One region of the Streptomyces sp. MNU89 genome, then DNA from elsewhere that is predicted to be linked to it. Evidence: predicted binding sites of a transcription regulator. Region 1 holds the regulator's gene; the other holds the start of a gene.

Evidence for each region. Region 1 encodes HrcA, which represses chaperone genes, less so after heat shock. Its sites were predicted from a motif close to TTNGCACTCNGNNNNNCNGAGTGCNAA; they were not measured.
Region 2: the regulator HrcA is predicted to act here: its motif matches at 2,732-2,758, upstream of groES (co-chaperone GroES).

What each region holds. Positions count from the first base shown of each region.
Region 1 is NZ_JAJKLL010000001.1:5,281,735-5,286,143, reverse strand. Features, by position in the region: gene E4N63_RS22510 (nitronate monooxygenase) at 1-660, opposite strand, end outside; gene dnaJ (molecular chaperone DnaJ) at 803-1,939, opposite strand; gene hrcA (heat-inducible transcriptional repressor HrcA) at 1,940-2,956, opposite strand; gene E4N63_RS22495 (MBL fold metallo-hydrolase) at 3,150-3,872, shown strand; gene E4N63_RS22490 (DUF3097 domain-containing protein) at 3,908-4,409, shown strand, end outside.
Region 2 is NZ_JAJKLL010000001.1:3,005,677-3,010,085, forward strand. Features, by position in the region: gene E4N63_RS12780 (SDR family oxidoreductase) at 1-382, shown strand, start outside; gene groL (chaperonin GroEL) at 559-2,184, opposite strand; gene groES (co-chaperone GroES) at 2,278-2,586, opposite strand; gene E4N63_RS12795 (VOC family protein) at 2,945-3,352, opposite strand; gene E4N63_RS12800 (polysaccharide deacetylase family protein) at 3,538-4,233, opposite strand.

The DNA of each region.
Region 1 (4,409 bases):
CACGGCCTCGCGGACCTGGGCGAGCAGCGTCAGCAGCCCGAGTCCGGGTGAGCCCCGGTCGGCGTACGGATCGTCCCGGTGCGTCCCCCGGTGCCCGCCCGCCTCGACGCCCTGCACGCACACCGCCGCGGCGCCGGCCGCCTCGGCCGTCCGCGCCTCGGCCACGGACGTGACGGTGACGACGGTGACGGTGCCCGCGCGGGCGAGGGCCCGGAGCACGCCGGCGTCGGGGCAGCCGAAGGTGAAGGAGACCACGGCCACCGGGGCTTCGGTGAGGACGGCGAGCTTGCCCTCGTAGCCGTCGTCGCCGTCGTCTTCGCCGCCGTCGGTCTCCGTGTCACCGAGCGGGGCGGCGTACCAGGAGGATTCCCCGGCGAGCTGCTCGCGGTAGACGGCGACCGCGGCGGCGTCGGCGACGGGCCGCTGCGGCAGGAAGAGGTTGACCCCGAAGGGGCGGTCGGTCAGCCCGCGCGCCACCCGGATCTCCTGGTACATGGCCTCGGGTGTCTTGTGGCCGGCTGCGAGGAAACCGAGCCCGCCGGCCCGGCACACGGCGGCGGCCAGCTCCGGGCGGGAGGCCCCGCCCGCCATGGGCGCCTGGATGATGGGGTACCGGAAGAGGTCCGTCACCGCGGGGACACCCCCCGTTGCTGCAGCCATGTGGCACATGGTGTCACGGAGCACTGCGCGGGCGGACCCCTCCCGCCGTTCTTTCCGGCGGGCGGACGGCGGCACGGCGCGGCCCCGGCGGGGATCCGCCGGGGCCGGTCCGTGCGTGCCGAAGGCGTCGGGGCCGGTCGGCTCAGCGGCCGTTGAAGGCGTCCTTCAGCCGGGAGAAGAGACCCTGCTGACCGGGCTGGAAGTGGCCGGCCGGGCGTTCCTCGCCGCGGAGCTTGGCGAGCTGCCGGAGCAGGTCCTCCTGCTGGGGGTCGAGCTTGGTCGGGGTCTGCACCTCGACGTGGACGATCAGGTCGCCGCGCCCGCCACCGCGCAGATGCGTGATGCCGCGCTGGTGGAGCGGGATCGACTGGCCGGACTGGGTGCCGGGCCGGATGTCGACCTCCTCCATGCCGTCCAGCGTCTCCAGCGGGCACTGGGTGCCGAGGGCCGCCGCCGTCATCGGGATGGTGACCGTGCAGTGCAGATCGTCGCCGCGCCGCTGGAAGACCGGGTGCGGCACCTCGTGGATCTCGACGTAGAGATCACCGGGCGGGCCGCCGCCGGGGCCGACCTCGCCCTCGCCGGCGAGCTGGATCCGGGTGCCGTTGTCCACACCCGCCGGGATCTTGACGGTCAGGGTGCGCCGCGAGCGGATGCGGCCGTCACCGGCGCACTCCGGGCACGGGGTCGGCACGACGGTGCCGAAGCCCTGGCACTGCGGGCAGGGGCGGGAGGTCATGACCTGCCCCAGGAAGGACCGCGTCACCTGGGAGACCTCACCGCGGCCGCGGCACATGTCGCAGGTCTGGGCGGAGGTACCGGGGGCGGCACCCTCGCCGCTGCAGGTGTTGCAGACGACGGCCGTGTCAACCTGGATGTCCTTGGTGGTGCCGAACGCGGCCTCGTCCAGCTCGACTTCGAGCCGGATCATCGCGTCCTGGCCGCGCCGGGTACGGGATCTCGGGCCGCGCTGCGAGGCGGTGCCGAAGAACGCGTCCATGATGTCGGAGAAGTTGCCGAAGCCGGCCCCGCCGAAGCCGGGGCCCGCGCCGCCGCCGGCCCCCGACATCGGGTCCCCGCCGAGGTCGTAGACCTGCTTCTTCTGCGGGTCCGACAGCACCTCGTAGGCGGCGTTGATCTCCTTGAACCGCTCCTGCGTCTTGGGGTCCGGATTGACGTCCGGGTGCAGCTCGCGTGCGAGACGGCGGAACGCCTTCTTGATCTCGTCCTGTCCAGCGTCCCGGCTCACGCCCAGTACGGCGTAGTAGTCGGTGGCCACTTACGACTCCGCCAGGATCTGTCCGACGTAACGTGCCACTGCGCGTACCGCTCCCATCGTTCCGGGGTAATCCATGCGGGTCGGTCCGACCACGCCGAGTTTCGCCACCGCCTCGTCGCCCGAACCGTAGCCGACGGCGACGACGGAGGTGGATGTCAGGCCCTCATGGGCGTTCTCATGCCCGATGCGCACCGTCATCCCGGGCTCCTCGGAGGCGCCGAGCAGCTTCAGCAGCACGACCTGCTCCTCCAGGGCCTCCAGCACGGGCCGGATGGTCAGCGGGAAGTCGTGGCGGAAACGGGTGAGATTGGCGGTACCGCCGATCATCAGCCGCTCCTCGGTCTCCTCGACGAGGGTCTCCATGAGGGTGGCGAGCACCGTGGAGACCGTCCCGCGGTCCTCCGTCTCGAAGGACTCCGGAAGATCCTGCACCAAGCGCGGCACATCCGCGAAACGGTGGCCGGAAACCGCGCTGTTGAGGCGGGCCCGCAGATCGGCCAGCGAGGTGTCCCCGAACGGCGCGGGGCAGTCCACCATGCGCTGTTCGACCCGGCCGGTGTCGGTGATCAGGACGAGCATGATCCGCGCGGGCGCCATGGACAGCAGTTCGACATGGCGCACGGTCGAGCGGGTGAGCGACGGGTACTGCACCACCGCCACCTGCCGGGTCAGCTGCGCGAGCAGCCGCACCGTGCGCCCCACCACGTCGTCGAGGTCGACGGCGCCGTCCAGGAAGTTCTGGATGGCCCGGCGCTCCGCCGTGGAGAGCGGTTTCACACCGGCGAGCTTGTCGACGAACAGCCGGTAGCCCTTGTCCGTGGGGATGCGACCGGCACTGGTGTGCGGCTGGGCGATGAAGCCCTCGTCCTCCAGCGCGGCCATGTCGTTGCGCACGGTGGCGGGCGACACGCCGAGGCGGTGGCGCTCCGTGAGCGCCTTGGAGCCGACCGGCTCCTCGGTGCCGACGTAGTCCTGGACGATGGCGCGCAGCACTTCGAGTCTGCGTTCGCTCAGCATCGCGCTCACCTCCCAGTCGGTCCCTCTGGTCCGGTCTCTGGCACTCGATCCGCGCGAGTGCCAGTTTCCCCGGCCAAGTGTACGGCGGTGTGGTACGGCAAGGGCAAGGCCGGACCGGTTACGGGGCGGATACGCGGCCGGTGGACGGCACCTCGGGCGGACACGGCGACCCGCCTGCGACTAGCGTCATCGTATGGAGCACGGTTGGGAAGAGGCGGACTGGGAGCAACTGGCGCGCGGTGTCGCACGCCGCCGTCTGCCGGGCTGGGACGCCACGACGGGACTGGTGTACGGACCGGACGCGGCCCTGGTCGTGGACGCGGGGGCGAGCCTCGCCGAGGGGGCGGACATCCGCCGGTGGGCGCGGCGCCTGGCGGGGCGCCACGTGACCCATCTCGCATTCACGCACGGGCATTTCGACCATGTGCTGGGCGCCGCCGCCTTCGCCGGCGTCCGGACCTACGGGGCCGTGGGCCTGGACCGGCTGCTCAGCGGCGGAGGGGAGGCGGTGGCCGCCGACGCCGTCCGGCACGGACTGGACGCCGGGGACGCGGCCGAGGCCGCCGATCTGCTGGCCCCGCCGCAGCACCCGGTCTCCGGCGAGATGACGGTGGGCCTCGGCGGCGGCCGGGAGGCCGTGCTCGTCAACGTCGGGCCGGGGCACACAGCGCACGATCTGGCGGTGCTGGTGCCGGGCGACCCCTGCGTCGTCTTCTGCGGCGACCTGGTGGAGCAGTCGGGGGAGCCCCAGGCCGGCCCGGACGCCGTGCCCGGGCGCTGGCCGGCCGCGCTGGACCGGCTGGTGGAACTCGGCGGCGAGGACGCGCTGTACGTGCCCGGTCACGGAGCGGTGGTGGACGCACGCTTCGTACGGGCCCAACGCGACGCGCTGGCGGGGCGGTTCGGCGTGTCGTGACCGGCGCCGGCCCGCCGTTCGTATCGTCTGAGCCCATGCGCAGCAGACAGTACGGGCCCGATCTGACCCCGCCGTGGAAGAAGACCCGGCCGGCGCCCGAGGTGGCGGCCGAGCCCGGTCTCGTCGTGGAGGAGGCCGCCAGCGGGTTCTGCGGCGCGGTCATCCGCTGCGAGAAGACGGCACAGGGGCCCGTGGTGACCCTGGAGGACCGCTTCGGCAAGCACCGGGTGTTCCCGATGGAGCCGCGCGGCTTCCTGCTGGAGGGGCGCACGGTCACGCTGGTGCGCCCCGCGGCCGCCGCGCCCGCCGCCCCGCGCCGCCCGGCCCGCACCGCCTCGGGGTCGGTCGCCGTCCCGGAGGCGCGGGCGCGGGTCGCACGCGCCGGGCGGATCTATGTGGAGGGACGGCACGACGCCGAACTCGTCGAGCGGGTCTGGGGCGACGATCTGCGCATCGAGGGCGTGGTGGTCGAATATCTGGAGGGCATCGACGATCTCCCGGCGGTGGTACGGGAGTTCGGGCCGTCGGCGGACGCGC
Region 2 (4,409 bases), 2.3 Mb from region 1:
CGGGGTGATCAACGTGGCGTCCGTCGCCGCGTTCGTCCCGCGCGGCACGTACGGCGCCAGCAAGGCGTGGGTCGTGCAGTTCACCCAGGGCGTGGCCCACGACCTCGCCGGGTCGGGCGTGCGGCTGATGGCCCTCTGCCCCGGCTTCGTGCGGACGGAGTTCCACGAGCGGGCCGGTGTGGGGACGGACAACATCCCCGGCTGGATGTGGCTGGACGCGGACCGCCTGGTCGAGGCCGCGATAAAGGACCTGGAACGCGGCAAGTCGCTGAGCGTTCCGGACCCCCGCTACAAGACCCTCACGGGACTGGTGAAGCTCGCGCCGCGCAACATGCTGGGCGGGATCACCTCCCGCACGGGGCGCAAGTTCGGTCCGCGGTGACGGCTGCACCGGGCCCGGAACCCCGGGACGGAGCAAGGGCGTTACGCGACCGGGGCCGTGAGCCCGCGGCCCTGCCCCCCGAGCCACCGAAGCCGGCGCCCCCAGCGGGGCGCCGGCTTCGTCCGTACGGCCGGAGTCCGGACCACCCGTGCGGGCGGCCCGGGGCACCGGTCGCGTCAGTGGGAGTGGCCGTGGCTGTGGCCACCGGCCTCCTGCTCCTCCTCGGCGGGCTTCTCGACGACCAGGGTCTCGGTCGTCAGCAGCAGCGAGGCGATGGAGGCGGCGTTCTCCAGGGCGGAGCGGGTGACCTTGACCGGGTCGATGACCCCGGCCTTGACCAGGTCGCCGTACTCGCCGGTCGCGGCGTTGAAGCCGTTGCCCTTCTCCAGCTCGGCGACCTTGGAGGTGATGACGTAGCCCTCCAGGCCGGCGTTCTCCGCGATCCAGCGCAGCGGCTCGACGACGGCGCGGCGGACGACGGCGACACCGGTGGCCTCGTCGCCCTCCTTGCCGAGCGAGTCGCCCAGCACCTTGGCCGCGTGGACCAGCGCCGAACCGCCACCGGAGACGATGCCCTCCTCGACCGCGGCGCGGGTCGCGGAGATGGCGTCCTCCAGACGGTGCTTCTTCTCCTTGAGCTCGACCTCGGTCGCGGCGCCGACCTTGATCACGCACACCCCGCCGGCGAGCTTGGCGAGGCGCTCCTGGAGCTTCTCGCGGTCCCAGTCGGAGTCGGTGGTCTCGATCTCGGCCTTGATCTGCGCGACGCGGGCCTGCACGTCCTCGCTCTTGCCGGCACCGTCGACGATGGTGGTGTCGTCCTTGGTGACGGTCACGCGGCGGGCGGAGCCCAGCACGTCCAGACCGGCCTGGTCGAGCTTGAGGCCGACCTCCTCGGCGATGACGGTGGCACCGGTGAGGGTGGCCATGTCGCCGAGCATCGCCTTGCGGCGGTCGCCGAAGCCGGGGGCCTTGACGGCCACGGCGTTGAAGGTGCCGCGGATCTTGTTGACGACGAGGGTGGAGAGCGCCTCGCCCTCGACGTCCTCGGCGACGATCAGCAGCGGCTTGGAGGAGCCGGCCTGGATGACCTTCTCCAGCAGCGGCAGCATGTCCTGGATGGAGGCGATCTTGCCCTGGTGGATCAGGATGTACGGGTCGTCGAGGACGGCCTCCATACGCTCCTGGTCGGTCACCATGTACGGCGAGAGGTAGCCCTTGTCGAAGGCCATGCCCTCGGTGAAGTCGAGCTCCAGACCGAAGGTGTTGGACTCCTCGACGGTGATGACACCGTCCTTGCCGACCTTGTCCATCGCCTCGGCGATGAGCTCGCCGACCTGCTTGTCCTGGGCGGACAGACCGGCGACCGCGGCGATGTCCGCCTTGGAGTCGATCGGGCTGGCGGTGGCCAGCAGCTCCTCCGACATCGCCTTGACGGCGGCGTCGATGCCCTTCTTCAGGGCGGCCGGGGAGGCGCCGGCGGCGACGTTGCGCAGGCCCTCGCGGACCAGCGCCTGGGCCAGCACGGTCGCGGTGGTGGTGCCGTCACCCGCGATGTCGTTGGTCTTGGTCGCCACCTCCTTGACGAGCTGGGCGCCCAGGTTCTCGTAGGGGTCCTCGACCTCGACCTCGCGGGCGATGGTGACACCGTCGTTGGTGATGGTCGGAGCACCGAACTTCTTGTCGATGACGACGTTGCGGCCCTTGGGGCCGATCGTCACCTTCACGGTGTCGGCGAGCTTGTTGACGCCGCGCTCGAGGGCGCGACGGGCGTCCTCGTCGAACTTAAGGATCTTCGCCATGGGTTGCCTGAGTCCTCTCAACGAGCCGCGCCCCGGCGCCCGGTGGTTCAGTACACGGGAGAGCCGGGGCGCAGATCAGAATTGCTGGGTGAATTACTTCTCGACGATCGCGAGCACGTCGCGAGCCGAGAGGACGAGGTACTCCTCGCCGCTGTACTTCACCTCGGTGCCGCCGTACTTGCTGTAGAGCACGACATCGCCGACGGAAACGTCGAGCGGAAGACGGTTGCCGTCCTCGAAGCGGCCCGGACCGACGGCAAGGACGACGCCCTCCTGGGGCTTCTCCTTGGCGGTGTCCGGGATGACCAGGCCGGAAGCCGTGGTCTGTTCGGCGTCGAGCGGCTGGACCACAATGCGGTCCTCGAGCGGCTTGATGGCAACCTTGGAGCTGGCGGTCGTCACGATCCGACCTCCCCCTTCGGAGATCTCACGGGGTTAACTGTCTGAGGTGGCGACCGGGTAAATCCGTCGTCGCGGGTGCCGGACCTGCCCGTCGCTGTGTTGGCACTCGCCGGTGGTGAGTGCCAGCGCCGAGCCTATGACGGCGTTAGCACTCGGTCAAGCTGAGTGCCAACGAGTCGTGGCGCCGGCGACCCGGAGCGGGGGCGGCCGGAGGATCGTCCGGGGATACGGGGTGCCCGGGGCGCGTGCGGGGCGCGCACGCGCCGGTTCCGGGCAGGCCGACGCGCCGCCGGGCCGGGGCGCGGCGGTACGTCGGAGAATCCGGGCCGGGGATGCCGGGGGCGCCGGCCGGGCGACGTCACTGCATGGCGGACATGTCCATGTACACGACCTCCCAGTGGTGCCCGTCCGGGTCCTGGAAGGAACGGACGTACATCGGGCCCTCGTCCATGGTGTCGCTCGCCGGCGAACCGCCGGACGCCAGCGCCGTGTCCACCAGCCGGTCGACCTCCTCGCGGCTCTCGGCGGCGAGGGCGGTGATCACCTCGGTGGTGCTCGCGGCGTCCGCGATCTCCTTCCTGATGAAGCCCTTGAAGAAGGGCTCGGCCAGCAGCATCGCGAAGATGCTCTCCTCCTTGAGCACCAGACAGGCGGACTTCTCGTCGGAGAACCGCTCGTCGAAGGAGTAGCCGAGTGCGCCGAAGAAGGCGCGGGAGCGCTGGACGTCCTTGACGGGGAGGTTGACGAAAACGCTGGTGACGGCCATGGTGTCGCCTCTTCTCTCTCGCTCGCACCGCTCGCCGGCGCGAAGCTCTGCTGTGGGGTCGCTGTACGGGGGTGGACCGGCGGGCGGAGCGGAACTCATCGGCGGCGGCGGGCTTTTCTCCGGTCTCCTTCGGCGGGCCGGCGGCCCCGGCCGGGGCGGGGCGGGGGCTCGGGGCCATCGCTCGCTCAGGAGCCGCCGACGTAGTCCTCCAGCAGGGCCACCGCGAACCCCTCCTCGGTGGCCTGGTCCAGCACCCGCCGGAGGACGTCCCGCATGTCGCCCTTCCAGTGGGCCGGCCCCCGGAAGTGCGTGAGGACGATGTCGCCGGGGTGGAACCGCCCGTCCAGCGCCCCGCGGCGGTACTCCATCCGCCCGGGGAAGACCTCCTGGCTCCACAGCGGCACGACCCCGATCCCGCAGGACGCGGCCGCGCGCAGGGTGGCGCGGTCGTAGCCGCCGAACGGGGGGCGGAACATCGTCGGGCGCACACCGGTCTCCCGCTCCAGGTTGTCCTGCTGGGCGCAGATCTCCCGGCGCTGCTTCTCGTAGGGGAGAGCGGGGAGGTAGGGGTGGGTGAGGGTGTGGTTCTGCATCCCGGCGCCCAGGTCGCGCAGCCGGCGGAAGTAGCCGTAGTCCTCGCGGGCGAGGTTGTGTGTGAGGAAGGCGCTGACCGGGACGTTCAGCTCCCGGATCATGCGGAGCAGCCGGGGGTCCTTGTCGGCACCGTCGTCGATGGTCAGGAAGATGACGCGGTCGTCGGTGGGGACCCGGGTGATCACGTGCGGCAGCCCGTCCTCCGGGCGGTGCGGGCCGCGGCGGAGCCCTTCCGGGGTGGTCAGCACCGGCTTGACGACGGGCGGGGGCGGCGGGGCGAGCGGCACCGAGCGCAGCCCCCAGCTGGTGGGCTACGGCGGGGCGCGCGGCCGGGGCGCGCCGCAGCCGCTCGGCGCGGGCGGCGAGGGCGCGGGCGGGGACGGAGAGCAGGTCGCCCGAGCCGGGCACCTCGTCGGGGGCGGCGTTCCGGGCGTCGAGGGAGGGATCGGGTACCGGCCCGCGC